DNA from 3 places in the Undibacterium sp. Ji42W genome. Region 1 is predicted to be linked to each of the others. Evidence: predicted binding sites of a transcription regulator. Region 1 holds the regulator's gene; each other region holds the start of a gene.
The links. The regulator LexA, encoded in region 1, represses DNA repair genes until DNA is damaged. The targets are predictions, from matches to a motif close to ACTGTATNNNNATACAGT.
Positions count from the first base shown of each region.

Region 2: the regulator LexA is predicted to act here: its motif matches at 1,811-1,828, upstream of ACO0LG_RS26570 (VRR-NUC domain-containing protein).
Region 3: the regulator LexA is predicted to act here: its motif matches at 3,074-3,091, upstream of ACO0LG_RS05905 (DNA polymerase Y family protein).

Region 1 is NZ_JBMPOV010000011.1:38,855-43,776, forward strand. Features, by position in the region: gene lon (endopeptidase La) at 1-2,161, shown strand, start outside; gene lexA (transcriptional repressor LexA) at 2,313-2,969, opposite strand; gene rpsF (30S ribosomal protein S6) at 3,235-3,603, shown strand; gene priB (primosomal replication protein N) at 3,632-3,931, shown strand; gene rpsR (30S ribosomal protein S18) at 3,941-4,225, shown strand; gene rplI (50S ribosomal protein L9) at 4,252-4,704, shown strand; gene ACO0LG_RS22360 (replicative DNA helicase) at 4,872-4,922, shown strand, end outside.
Region 2 is NZ_JBMPOV010000016.1:26,614-31,535, reverse strand. Features, by position in the region: gene ACO0LG_RS26585 (type I restriction endonuclease subunit R) at 1-105, shown strand, start outside; gene ACO0LG_RS26580 (DUF5655 domain-containing protein) at 268-1,206, opposite strand; gene ACO0LG_RS26575 (hypothetical protein) at 1,267-1,632, opposite strand; gene ACO0LG_RS26570 (VRR-NUC domain-containing protein) at 1,852-3,531, shown strand; gene ACO0LG_RS26565 (helicase C-terminal domain-containing protein) at 3,528-4,922, shown strand, end outside.
Region 3 is NZ_JBMPOV010000002.1:585,959-590,880, forward strand. Features, by position in the region: gene ACO0LG_RS05890 (M16 family metallopeptidase) at 1-289, shown strand, start outside; gene ACO0LG_RS05895 (HD domain-containing protein) at 371-904, shown strand; gene ACO0LG_RS05900 (substrate-binding periplasmic protein) at 961-1,734, shown strand; gene ACO0LG_RS05905 (DNA polymerase Y family protein) at 1,752-2,909, opposite strand; gene ACO0LG_RS05910 (thioredoxin family protein) at 3,221-3,688, shown strand; gene ACO0LG_RS05915 (PAS domain-containing protein) at 3,740-4,922, shown strand, end outside.

The sequences.
Region 1 (4,922 bases):
CACCGTCAAGGTGCTGGTCGAGGGCTCGCAGCGTGCACGCATCAGCAAGATCCACGATTCTGAATCGCATTTCTTTGCTGATCTGACACCTATTGCCGTCGATGAAGGCGACGAGTCAGAAGTGGAGGCGATGCGTCGTACTATCGTTCAGCAGTTTGACCAATACGTCAAACTGAACAAAAAAATTCCTCCAGAAATTTTGGCATCTCTGTCTGGCATTGATGATGCCGGTCGCCTGGCTGATACCATCGCCGCGCACCTGCCTTTGAAGCTGGAACAAAAACAAGTCATCCTGGAAATTTTTAGCGTGGCCAAACGTCTTGAGCATTTGCTGGGTCAGCTCGAAGGTGAGCTCGATATCCTGCAGGTCGAAAAACGTATCCGTGGTCGCGTCAAGCGCCAGATGGAAAAATCCCAACGCGAGTATTACCTGAACGAACAGGTCAAGGCGATACAAAAAGAGCTGGGCGAGGGTGAAGAGGGCGCTGACATTGACGAGCTGGAGAAAAAAATCCTGGCCGCCAAAATGCCTAAAGAAGCCCGCGACAAAGCACAGAATGAGTTGAAAAAACTTAAGATGATGTCACCGATGTCGGCAGAAGCCACCGTCGTGCGTAATTACATCGACACCATCGTCAATTTGCCATGGAAGAAAAAATCCAAGGTCAATAATGATTTGACGAATGCTGAAAAAGTATTGGAAGACGAACACTTTGGCCTGGATAAGGTCAAGGAACGTATTTTGGAATATCTTGCAGTACAGCAGCGCGTCGACAAGCTGAAGGCGCCAATTCTGTGTTTGGTTGGTCCTCCGGGCGTGGGTAAAACTTCGCTGGGGCAATCCATCGCCCGCGCAACGAACCGTAAGTTTGTGCGCATGGCCTTGGGTGGTGTGCGTGATGAAGCTGAAATTCGCGGACATCGCCGTACTTATATAGGTTCCATGCCAGGCAAGATATTGCAAAGCCTGTCCAAGGTCGGCGTACGTAATCCTTTGTTCTTGCTGGATGAAGTTGACAAGATGGGTGCTGATTTCCGTGGCGACCCATCGTCGGCCTTGCTGGAGGTGCTGGACCCTGAGCAAAATCACACTTTCTCGGATCACTATATCGAAGTTGATTTCGATTTGTCCGATGTAATGTTTGTGGCGACATCCAATTCCTATAATATCCCGCCAGCCTTGCTGGACAGGATGGAAGTCATTCGTCTGTCAGGTTATACCGAAGATGAAAAAACCAGTATTGCCCAGCGTTATTTGTTGCCTAAACAAATCAAGAACAATGGTTTGAAAGAAGGCGAAATCACGGTGGCAGAAAGTGCTTTGCGCGACATCATTCGCTATTACACCCGTGAAGCAGGTGTGCGTTCTCTGGAAAGGGAGATCTCCAAGATTTGCCGCAAGGTAGTGAAGATGCTGTTGTTGAAAAAGACCGAGAAAAAAGCGACTGTCAATTCAAAAAATCTGGATAAATATCTGGGTGTACGTCGCTATGATTTTGGTGTTGCTGTCAAGGATAACCAGATTGGCCAGGTAGTTGGTTTGGCCTGGACTGAAGTGGGCGGTGATTTGCTGACCATAGAAGCCGTTGCCATGCCAGGTAAAGGTGGTGTCATCCGCACCGGAACTTTGGGCGATGTCATGAAAGAATCGATAGAAGCAGCCCGTACTGTAGTACGTAGCCGCGCCAAGCGTCTGGGTATCAAGGCAGACGTTTTCGAGAAAAGTGATATCCACATCCACGTACCAGAAGGCGCAACACCAAAAGACGGTCCATCTGCCGGTATCGCCATGACGACGGCTCTGGTGTCTGTGTTCACTGGCATCCCGGTTCGTGCCGATGTCGCCATGACAGGTGAAATCACACTGCGGGGCGAAGTATTGCCTATCGGTGGCCTGAAAGAGAAATTGCTGGCTGCACATCGCGGTGGTATCAAAACCGTGTTGATACCAGAAGAAAATGCCAAGGATCTGGCCGAAATCCCTGACAATGTCAAAAACAAACTGGAAATCATTCCGGTTCGCTGGATAGACAAAGTCTTGGAAATCGCACTGGAAACCCAGCCCGTTCCTCTGGTCGACGAGCCTGTTCCAGTGGTGGCTGCGGCACCTGCCACAGCACCAACTGAGACACCGGCAGATACTACGGTGGTCAAGCACTAAGTTGTTGCGCTGAAATGAAAAACGTCCGGATATCCGGACGTTTTTTTATGCTTGTCACTTATGAAACTTGCTAATATGCAGTTGCTAATCAGTTTGAGATGCTGCCCGGGCGTGACGTAAACGAGAGGGTAAAACCACGCCCAGGCTGACCTCAAACCCAGTTGCGCATGAGGCCGACAGCCAGACCTTCGAGTGCGAAATCTTCTTCCGTGTCGCCAATCTTGATGACAGGATAATCCGGGTTCTCTGGCATCAGTTCTATCAGGTCGCCAGTTTTCTTATAGCGCTTCACTGTGACATCATTACCCAGACGTGCGACAACGATCTGGCCATTGCGGGCGCTGTCTGCTTTTTTGACTGCCAGTAAGTCACCATCAAATATGCCAGCATCGCGCATGGACATGCCGCGTACCTTCAGTAAAAAATCTGGCTTGGCAGAGAACAGCGCAGGATCTACGTGGTAAGTAGATTCTATATGTTCACTCGCTAGTATCGGAGAACCGGCAGCAACACGACCAACCAGCGGCAGGCTCAGTTGCAGCAGGGCAGGGTGAGGCAGGGCCAGTTGCTTACCTGTGATATGGCTGGACAACTCGGATTCCAGCAGACGTATGCCCCGTGAAGTGCCTGCCGCAATTTCAATGACGCCTTTGCGGGCAAGGGCTTGCAGATGTTCTTCTGCAGCATTGGTTGAGCGGAACCCCAGTTCTGTTGCAATCTCGGCGCGGGTAGGAGGAAACCCAGTGTTTTGAATGGCATCTTTAATCAGGTTCAGGATTTGTTCCTGGCGGGCGGTAAGTTTAAGCATGGTATTTTCTAGTGTTAAGGTGCTGTATATACAAGCAGTCTGTATTTTTATACAGTAAAGCTGAATATGCAAGTCAAAATGACCTCAATTACCTAAAAACGTGAAAAAAATACCTCACTCGCTTGAGATAATTGGCATATAACTTACCTAAGTCACTGATCTAATTGATCAATATGTAAAACTGGGTTATTATTGTCGGCTTTCCTCTTCCCGCACTCGTCTTGACGCCGAGGCGGGCTATTTTTATTGTCCACAAGGAGAATATATGCGTCATTATGAAATCGTATTTATCGTACATCCAGATCAGAGCGAGCAAGTTCCTGCAATGATCGAGCGCTACAAGGCAAGTGTTGTAGCCCGTGGTGGTCAAATCCATCGCGTTGAAGATTGGGGCCGTCGTCAATTGGCTTACATGATTCAAAAATTGGCAAAAGCACACTATGTTTGCTTGAACATCGAATGCGATGCTGAAACTCTGCTCGAGTTGGAAACAGCATTCAAATTCAATGATGCTGTCTTGCGTCACCTGACGGTCAAATTGAAAAAAGCAGAAACAACACCTTCTCCTATGATGAAAGCTGTTCAGAAAGAAGATGCTGCAAAAGCGCAACGTGTTGAAGCGCCTGCTGCTTAATAATTGACAAAGGTCGCGTAAAAAAATAGTGAATCAGCTGAAGCTCGTAGCCCGGATTGTGGAAAAAAGCGCATTGCGCTACACCCCGGCCGGTATCCCGATCGCTTCTGCTACCTTGATGCATAGTTCAGAAACTCGTGAGGCGAACACAGTTCGACAGGTCGAGTTTGAAATTTCTGCAATGGCTGCTGGTGAAATATCCCAGCGTTTTACAGAAGTTGCCCTGGACCAGCCCATGGAATTCACTGGGTTTTTAGCGCGCAAAAATCGCAATAGCAAAAGTCTCGTTTTTCACGTCACTGAATTCGAGACACATTTACTAGATTAGGAGCCAAAAATGGCATTCGGTAAAAAATTCGACAAAAGCAAATTGAAGCAAAAGCGTCAGCAACAAAATCCTTTGTTCAAACGCAAAAAATTCTGCCGCTTCACAGCAGCACATGTAGAAAAAGTTGACTACAAAGACATCGACACACTGAAAGATTTCGTGCAAGAAAACGGCAAAATCATGCCAGCACGTTTGACCGGTACAAAAGCGCTGTATCAACGTCAAGTTGACACTGCAATCAAACGTGCACGTTACCTCGCGTTGCTGCCATACACTGATTTGCACACGGCGTAATTGACGACAAGGTAAAGGAGAAAAATATGCAAGTTATTCTGTTGGATAAAGTCGTTAATCTCGGCAATCTGGGTGATGTAGTTCGCGTTAAAGACGGCTATGCACGTAACTTTTTGATTCCACAACGTATGGCTCGTCGTGCTACGACAGCTGCAGTTGCTGAATTCGAAGCAAAACGCGCTGAACTGGAAAAAGCAGCAGCAGCCAAATTGGCAGCAGCTCAAGCTCAAGGCGAAAAACTGTCCGGACTGACCGTACAAATTACACAAAAATCTGGTGTAGATGGCCGTTTGTTTGGTTCCGTCACTAATGCCGATATCGCTGAAGCCCTGACTAAACAAGGTTTCGCGGTAGAAAAAGCACAAGTGCGTTTGCCACAAGGTCCGTTGAAGATCGCTGGAGAACACAGTGTTTCCGTTGCTTTGCACACAGACGTTGTTGTTGACGTTAATGTTGCCGTAGTAGGCGAACACGCGTAATTTGTTTTTTTGCAAATTGCTGAAAAAAAGCCGGGGATTCCCGGCTTTTTTCATGTTTGACAGCAAATTTCACTATTTATCTGTTTGTCACAAACTTGTCACAAACTCGCTAACTTCTCGTACTTCGAACCCTCTGGTAATTTGATTTAACGGTTATAATGCGCGCCATGAAAGCTGGTTCTGACCCTCAAGTTGACGCCTTACGCGTCCCTCCCCAT
Region 2 (4,922 bases), on a different contig from region 1:
AGCGATGTGCATGAAAACCAAAAAATGCAATTATTATCAGATCCAGTACGCTATGCTGGATTTAAAAAATTGGTTTTTGATTTGATGAGGCGACCAGCATCGTGACTTTCTAAGGTATAGCAAGCAAACTTGCAACAACTATTGCAAATGCTTTATATCGAATATGGAAGAAGTCGTTCGCCGCAAAGCCTGTGAAATTTTAGACATGATTATCTGGAGTTTCCAATTCTCTCCACAGCGTGGAGAGAATTGCGCTGATGAACTGAATCAAAAAGGTTTAGTCACCCTACCCTCATACGCTTGCAATATGAGCGACTTCGCATTTTCAAAGTCATCGCTATTTGAAACCGACACTTCCAAATCACCAGTTCCCCAGTGGCCGCTATTGCTTACGTTCCTGCAATTGGCAGGCATGACAGCAAACTGCTCTGGGTTGACATGCAAATACAACACGATGCGATTCTTTTGCAAAACAACAGTGGCAAAATTTTTCAGTCGCTTGAATGCGGAATACAGCTTGAGTTCTTTTCGCTCTACGTCATCGCCAAGCGAGGCAATGAAGTCCTCAACTGTCGTCAATAATTCCCTTAGATGTGGTGATAATTCATTCAGCCATTCTGCGTATGACTTGTCTGTACTCCTAGGTCGATTGACTGGACTGGCCTCGCTGACAGACTTGTTGATCGTTTTAGGTGTGGGATTGCTGCCACCGTTGGCTTGTTCCAACAGCAGTAAATCTTCACCAAATAAGCGATAGCGTATTAGCTCAATATTGCGATCTATCTGCTGGACTGCATGTGCATCAAACTTGGTAAAGTCAGCGGCTATGCAAACCAGGCGTGGGGCGCTCCAGTCTATGCTGGCTGCGGCAGCATCACCCAATTTTCTAGCGACCAATAGCTGGAACTCTGCCTGGTGATCCATCAACCAATCAAGATAATACAAGCCTTGATTGATGACGTTCTCAGACACAGAACGCTTGTACTCCAAAATCACTGGGCAGGCATTTTCATCCAGGCCGAGCGTATCAATGCGCCCGCCGTGAGTTTTACCGGTACTGTACTCAGATGCCAGAAAACGTATGCGCAGCAGGTTTGTCAGATTATTTTCTATCAGGGTCTGCAAAGGCCGCTCAAGGCCGGATGCATCGCCTTGCAACATGTTGGCTTTGCCATCGCTCAGGCGGAATAAGCTGATTTCACTCATTTTATTTTGTTGTCTTTTAAAGTAGCAATTGACGCATTATCAGAGCGAAGCGCCAATAACTCAATACCTATGCTCATCCACCAAATGCTTGTTAAAGCTGTACTTGCTGCCACCTTGCAGTACGTCGGTCAGGCGTTTGGGGTTGGCGGATGAGATGAAGATGTCGGCGATGCCGTCCTTGACGCGGAACTTGGTCGCGGGGCTGAGGATGTTGTTGGCTTTGATCATCAGGTGGCGGATGATTTTGGCTTTTTCGCTGCAGATGAGGAAGTGGTTTTCTTTTCTGAAGTTGGTCAGGGGGATGTTGAGCCACCAGCCTTCGTCGGTGCCGTAGCGGACGACTTGGGAGAATTGGGTGTTGCCTTCGTTGAGGACGTTGGCTTGCAGGGAATCGTTGGCGATTTGGATGGCTTCGGCTTTGTTCATTTTTGTCTTCTTTGGCGTTTGGGTTGGGGAAGCAGTAGTTAAATTGCTACTGGGTCTGCGATGGAAATCCATCCCTGTCCCTGCCTTTCCCTTAATGGCGGTATTTTAACCGTTGCAGCTTCAATACAGACGGAATTGGCCACAGTTCTCGTTTACCCTTCATCCCACATTGCGTTAAACTGTATGCATATACAGTTATTTAAACGCTCTCCCTGCCCCATGCTTGCCAATCTGGATAATCCTTTTTACTACCTTGAAAACTTCCAGGCCGTGCTGGACTGGGTGGGTGGGCGCTATGCGGATTTGCTGGCTGATGATGAGCAAGAATTTATTGCACAGTTTGGTAGCCTGCCGCAAGCTTCGCGAGCTTTATTTGTGCGGATGGTGATGCGCAAGGGTTGTGTGTTCAGGGCCAGCAAGCTGGTGTATGGCGAGATTGGTGAAATGAGGGCTGCCATGCAGGCGCTGGAGGATGTGGGCTGGGTGCAGGCTGATCCTGTGGTCGATATTGCTGGTTTGTTTGATTTGCTGCAAAAGCCTGAGCTGGCGCTGGTGTTGGCGATGAAGCCTGGTGAAAAGAAATTGCCCAAGGCTGAGCAACTGAGCGTGTTTAGCTTGCGGCATACGGGTAGCCAGGCTTTTTCTGCCTGGTGTGCGGGGGCCGAGGGTACTGTGAGTGCCTTGGACGATGTGGCTTATCAGGTGCTGAACAAGGATTTGTGTGACCGTTTACGGTTGCTGTTTTTTGGCAATCTGTATCAGGACTGGTCTGAGTTTGTGTTGTCTGACCTGGGTATTTTCCAGTATGAGAAGGTGGAGTTTTCTGCTGCTTCGCGTGGCTTTGGCAAGCGGGCGGATATCGATGCTTATCTGGCTTTGCATGCCTGTCGTGAGGCTTTTCATGCGGAGCAGCCTGTGCCTGAGGTGCTGGCGCAACTGGCTGCGACTGGTTTGCATGCATTGGACAATGCCTGGCTGGCAAGCCGCCGTAACCGCTTGTTGTATCAGATTGGCGAGTACGTTGAAAAGCAAAAGGACTGGGCGCTGGCGCAGCAAGTGTATGCGGGCTGCACTTACCCTGGTGCGCGCTTGCGGGCCATACGTGTGCTGGAGAAAAGCGAACAGACGCAGGCTGCCTATGATTTGCTGACGCTGGCACAGCAAGCGCCTGAGAGTGAGGCAGAACATCAGCAGATGTTGCGTATTGCACCGCGCCTCAGTCGCAAGCTTGGGTTGGCTAAAGTTACCAAAGCGGCTCGTACATCACCGACAGAACTGACCTTGCGCCTGCCCTTCCCGCAAGAGGATTATGTGGTCGAGTATGTGGTGCGAGACCATTTACATAGTGATGATGCGCCGGTGTTTTATGTGGAGAATGCGCTTATCAATTCCCTGTTTGGTTTGTTGTGCTGGCCTGTGATTTTCAAGGCGATACCGGGGGCGTTTTTTCATCCTTTCCAGCGTGAGCCGGTGGATTTGTTGAGTGCGGATTTTCAAACGCGGCGGGCAGATGATTTTGCTGCCTGTTTTGCGCAACTGGAGTCAGGTGCTTATCACCAGACCATACGGCAAACGTATGCGGCCAAGTCTGGCTTGCAATCGCCCTTTGTGTTTTGGAGCACGCTGCCTGAGGATTTGCTAGACATGGCGCTGGCATGCATACCACCACATCATCTGAAACATAGTTTTGAGCGCATCTTGCTTGATATACGCGCCAATCGTAATGGCTTTCCTGACCTGATACAGTTTTGGCCGCAAGAGCAGCGCTACCAGATGATAGAGGTCAAAGGGCCTGGAGACAAATTGCAGGATAACCAGAAACGCTGGCTGGACTTTTGTGCTAGGCATGATATGCCAGTGGCCGTTTGTTACCTGGAGTGGCAAGAGGTTGGGCAGTGAACACGACAAGCCTAGCCAGCTATACGGTGGCCGTGCGTGCCTTGTGCGAGTTCACGGCAAAACAAGGTGACCTGGATTTGCGCTTTACGCCCTCGCCCACTGCCGAGCAGGGCATGGCCGGGCATGCAACGGTGGCCTTGCGTAGAAACAGTAGTTACCAGCGTGAAGTGAAGCTGGACGGCCAGCATGGCAGCTTGCATGTGCGTGGCCGTGCTGATGGTTATGACCCTGATTTGCAGCAGATAGAAGAGATAAAGACTTATCTGGGCGACTTGCATGCCATGCCAGATAATCACCGTCATTTGCATTGGGCGCAGGCTAAGGTGTATGGGCATTTGCTATGTCAGAAACTAGGCTTACAACAGATCAGCGTCGCACTGGTGTATTTCAATATACAAAGCCAGAAAGAGACGGTGTTGCAGCAAGAGCTGAGTGCGGCTGAATTGGCAGATTTTTTTGCTTTGCTGTGTGGCCGCTTTATCGCGTGGGCAGAGCAGGAAGTGGCGCACCGCATTGCACGGGATCTGGCTTTGGGTACGATGGTCTTTCCACATGAGAATTTTCGGCCAGGGCAAAGGCAACTGGCCGAAGCGATGTACAAAGCCAGCAAGCGCGGCTGTTGTCTGCTGGCGCAAGCGCCGACTGGCATAGGCAAAACCATAGGCAGTTTGTTCCCCTTGTTAAAGGCGGCGGCAGAGCACAAGCTGGACAAGATTTTTTATCTGACCGCAAAATCATCGGGGCGACAACTGGCTTTGCATGCGCTGGGCAATATCCAGAACAGCACACCAAACCTGTGCTTGCGCACGCTGGAACTGGTCGCCAAGACCAAGGCCTGCGAATACCCCCAAGCAGCCTGTCATGGCGATGCTTGCCCGCTCGCAAAAGGTTTTTATGACCGCCTGCCTGCTGCGCGTACCGCCGCTGCCGAACAGCAATTGCTGGACAAAGAAAGCTTGCGTTGCGTCGCCCTCGCACATCAGGTTTGCCCTTATTATCTGGGCATAGAAATGGCACGCTGGGCGGATGTCATCATAGGCGACTATAACTATTATTTTGATCTCTATGCATTGCTGCATGGCTTAACGATAGTTAACAACTGGCGTGTCGCTGTGCTGGTGGATGAGGCACACAATCTGGTGACGCGGGCGCGGCAGATGTATAGCGCTGAGTTGCAGCGCGATAGCCTGAAACGCTTGCGCAAGGCACCGCCGCCAGCGCTCAAGAAAACTCTGGACAGTTTGTACCGCGCCTGGCGGCAACTCGAAAAAGAACAGGAAACTGATTACCAACCCCATGCCGAGATACCAGAAAAACTCCTGTCAGCGTTGACGCGACTATGCACAGAAATTGGTCTTTACTTTGCGGACAATCCCAGTCAACTCGCACCG
Region 3 (4,922 bases), on a different contig from region 1:
AACCGGCATACGTGAAGAAATCAACCGTGTACTGACCGAAGGTTTCACACAGACAGAACTGGAAGATGGCAAGAAGAGCCTGATCCAGCAATACCAGCTTGAACGCAGCCAGGACGCCGCACTGGCACCAACACTGGCGAACAATCTCTACCTGGGCCGCAATATGCAATACCGCGCCGAAGTAGAGAAAAAAATACAGGCACTGACCGTGGCACAGGTAAAAGAAGCTATGGCCAGACATCTGGGATATGAAAAAACCGTGCGCGTATTCGCTGGCGATTTCAAGTAATTAGTTTTAGTAATTTTTAAGAAGTGGGCTTGCACGTCATTCTGTGCAAGCCTTTTTTGTTGCTTGACATAACTACTTATTATGCTCAACACCACCACTGACGCTTACCAGTTGGTGTCACAACTTGGTGCAACAGAACGCCTGATCACCCATGTCAAACTGGTCGGTGAAGCAGCGGATATGCTGGTCGCCCAATTTGGAGAAATGGATTTGGTGTTCGATGCAAACCTGATATGTCTTGGTGCCGCCATCCACGATGCCGGAAAAATCCTGCATCCCAATGAACTGGATGGACCCGGTTCCCTGCATGAGCCTGCTGGTGAAAAAATGCTACTGGAACAAGGCGTGCAGAGTATCATCGCCCGCTGTTGTGTCAGCCACGCGCAATGGCAAGAGGATGGCCTGAGCCTGGAAGAGTTAACGGTCGCTACAGCAGACAAGTTATGGAAGGGCAAACGCGAGGCGGAACTGGAAATGAAACTGATCCAGGCCATCGTATTGCAAAAGCAAGTTGTGCACTGGGATATCTTTACCTCACTGGATGATGCATTTGAAACAATTGCCGCTAGCGGCAGTGACAGGCTGGAACGCAGCAGGTATGTAACTATCTCTTAAAGTTGTCCAGGCATACTTGCGCTACACTCAGTTTTTGTCCGCGCTAGCTTTATGCCATGAGTGTACGGTTGTTCCGTTTTCTTTTTATCATCGCTGCCGGTTTGTCAGGTGCGTTGTCTCTGGCTGCCGACAGACCTGTCATGCAACTGGCATCGCTGGAGTGGGCGCCATACGTAGGTTCACACCTGCCAGATGAAGGGCTGACATCGGTTATCGTCAAGGCAGCCGCCTTGCAAGCGGGGATAGATACCCATATCAGTTACACTCCCTGGAGCCGTGCTGTGCAACTGGGGCTCAATGATCCTGCTTACGCTGGTTATTTTCCTGCCTTTTATTTGAAGGAGAGAGAAAAGACCTGTTATTTTTCAGCCCCGTTAGGTAATAGTATCGTCGGCCTGGCTGCGTTAAAAGACAAGCATTTCGACTGGAAAAATTATGCTGACCTGAAAGGCCTGACCATAGGCGTGGTGCAAGACTATGCCAATGGTGAAGAATTTGACGCCCAGGTCAAAAAAGAGCAGTTAAGACTTGATGTGGCACCATCAGACATCAGCAATTTACGCAAACTGATGGCAGGTCGGGTCGATCTTGTGGTCATCAGCAGGGATGTTTTGCGGCAGTTGCTGATCACCGAGTCCAGCCTGAAAAACGGCCAGGACAGCATTGTTTTTCATCCCAGGGAAGTCACCAATTTTTCACTGCACATCTGCTTCCAGCGTAATGAGCGGGGATTAAAATATCAACAACTCATCAATCCTTACCTGGAAAAAATTAATCTGAGGAAAATTGAAAACCTGTATTTCCAGCAAATGCAAAGTGCCCAGCCGTAAATCAGGTGTTCCCGGCATCAAAGATTATCAAACAGCATGCCCTGGCTGACTTGCCGCTCATTGCTGACATCCGCCTCTCTCACCAGGGCACTAGCCCTGACGCCTAACAGGCGAAAGCGGTTTTCCAGTGCCACTCTACGCAAACATTCCCCGGCCGTCCTGCGTATGACGGCAGGGTCAGCCGTTGCGACAGGAATGGTGATGTCGCGTGTAGAAATACGAAAATCCGTGTAACGGATCTTGATACCCACGGTTTTGCAGCGGTAACCCTTTGTTGTTAAATCCATCGCCAGGCGGGTGCAGAGATCAGTGAAAATTTCGGTCAATACTGCCCTGTCATGTACGGCATGCAAGTCGCGGTCAAAGGTGGTTTCCCTGCTGATGACCTTGGGCTCTGACTCTGTCGAAATCTCCCTGTCATCAATCCCGCGCGCGGCGTTATACAGCCACCCAGCATAATTACTGCCAAAGGTCGTTTGCAGCAAGCCCAAATCTGCATTTGATAGCTCGCCCACGGTATTGATGCCCAAGCTTGCCAGGCGCTCAGTTGATTTTGGGCCTATCCCATTCACTTTTTTCACCGGTAGCGGCCATATGCGCGTTGGCACGTCCTCCATATTCAAGATGGTCAGGCCATCAGGTTTATCCAGATCAGAACCAATTTTTGCCAGCAGTTTATTGGGAGCGACACAAATTGAGCAGGTAAGACTGGTTGCCTCGGAGACGGCCCGCTTCAGGCTGCTCGCCAGTTCGCGCGTTTCTTGCGGATGGTCGCTCAGGTCGATATAGATTTCATCTATGCCGCGGTTTTCAATTTTGGGCGCAATCTTGCCGACCGCTTCTTTAAAAAGCCGGGAATAATGGCGATATGAATCAAAGTCGGTAGGAAGTAAATAAACATCGGGAGCCAGCTTCGCTGCCTTCATGATGCCCATCGCAGAAAATATGCCGAGTGCCCGCGCTGCATAAGTCGAGGTGGTAGCGACTCCTCGCCCGACATAATCTTTGATGCGCGAAAATTCATGTGTACCATCGCCCTTGGGAATCGGGCGATGTGAAGAGCCACCACCTATGAGTACGGCCTGCCCTTTGAGCTCTGGATATCTTAGCAATTCAACAGATGCATAAAATGCATCCATGTCCAGATGGGCAATCCGGCGTGGTTTGTTATTCATCACAAGCAATAATGGACTTGAAATACATCACATTGAAACGCGGTAGCATGGGTGATTGTTAGCCATGCGTAAAAACAATCATAGACATATTGAATAATCTTTTTCAAAGCAGGACTGACAGACATAGACGGTAATGTCTTATTTTATCCTGAATTCTGCAAATAACTGAATATACGTACAGCAAAATAAGATTTACCTGAAACAAGGAATTACAGCAACATGCTGTTTAAGCTAAGATAGACTCACTCAATATTTGCTAGTTTCTGGCACCACGTTTGTTACATTCCCCTGAATTTTCAGATGAGGCTATGATGAAAAAATTGCTTTCCCTTATTTTTGCATTCAGTCTGGTATTAGCTGTCACTCCAGCCAGCGCGGCCCCGCCCCAGGCTTATGACGAAACAGCCGATGCGCAGGCAGCAATCAACAAGGCGCTGGCAGAAGCCAAAAAGGTAGATAAAAAAGTTCTTGTCGTCTTTGGTGCCAACTGGTGCAAAGACTGCCTGGAACTCGACAAATCCATGCATGGCAAGAACGAACCGCTGCTGGCTACCAAGTTCATCACTGTTAAAGTCAATGTCGGCCAGTTTGATAAAAACAAGGAGCTGGTGGATTTCTATGGCAATCCTACCAAGAAAGGCATTCCTGCAGCTGTCTTGCTGCGGCCTGACAATAGCGTCTTGTTCGCCTCCAAGGGGGGTGAATTGTCGAATGCACGCAAGATGAGTGAACAGGGCGTCTACGATTTTTTTGACGAAATCACGGCGCTCTACCACTGATAGCCTTGACAGGTATGGAAAAGATCAACGGGCATGTCTGAGTTACCTACAATGTCAGCCAAGCTTGTGCCAGAAGAAACCGAGCTGGCGGCATTGCAACGCAGCCACGCCCTGCTATCCCATTTTTCCCGCTGCCTGCCGGGCATGTTTTATCAATTTCGCCGTTATCCAGACGCTCGCTTTTGCCTGCCCTATGCCAGTGAGGCAGTAGAAACCTTTTTTGGCGTCAAAGCAGAGCAATTGCGTGAAGATGCCAGCTTCATGTTTGCCAAAGTGCATCCCGATGATTTGCCAAAAATGATCGTGGCTGTACGCAAATCCTTTGTCGAACTCAGCCCGTGGCATCAGGAATACCGCATCGTTGCAGCTGGCCAGCCGGACCGCTGGGTAGTCGGCGATGCTACCCCGGAACGCTTGCCTGATGGAAGTGTGCTGTGGCATGGCTTTTTAAGTGACAATACCGAACGCAAGCTGACCGAGCAAAGACTGCTGGCAGCAGAGCGTCAGCGCAGCCTGGTCATGAAAGCTTCAAACCAGGGTTTGTATGATATCAACCTGCAATCCGGTGAAGGCAGCTTCAGTCCTGAATACTTGCAGATGTTGGGTTACGATCCTGGCGACTTTGCTCACCCCCAGCAGTTCTGGGATTATTTTTGGGGCACGGGTGTCCATCCAGATGATGTCGCGAATCTGAAACGCGCCTATAAAGCCCATGCAGCGGCGCAAGGCGGTGCTGATTACCATGCAGAATTCCGGCAAAAAAACAAGGCAGGCGAATGGCGCTGGATCATGTCGCTAGGCAGCATTGTTGAATGGGACAGCAAGGGCAAGCCCTTGCGCATGGTCGGCACCCACATCGATATCACCGAGCGCAAGCAGACCGAAGAAATGCTGAGGCAAAACCAGGCGCTGCTCGAGTCCAACAAGAACCGCTATAAAGAGCTGGCCAGGGAACTGGAAATCCTCATCACCAATGCCCCTGTGGGCATCATGTTTGTCAGCGATGGCGTGATTGTCAGGGCCAACAAGGCACTGGCAGAACTATGCCGCTTCCCTGATGCCCAGGCCATGATAGGAGTCAAAACCACTTTCCTGTATCAGGGGCGAGAGGATTATGAAGCCTTCAGTGCCCAGGTCACGCCAGGACTGTTGGCTGATGAACTGGTGGAACTTGAATGGCATTTGCGCCGCTTCAATGGCGAATCATTCACTGGCCGCGTGGCCGGACGTGCCT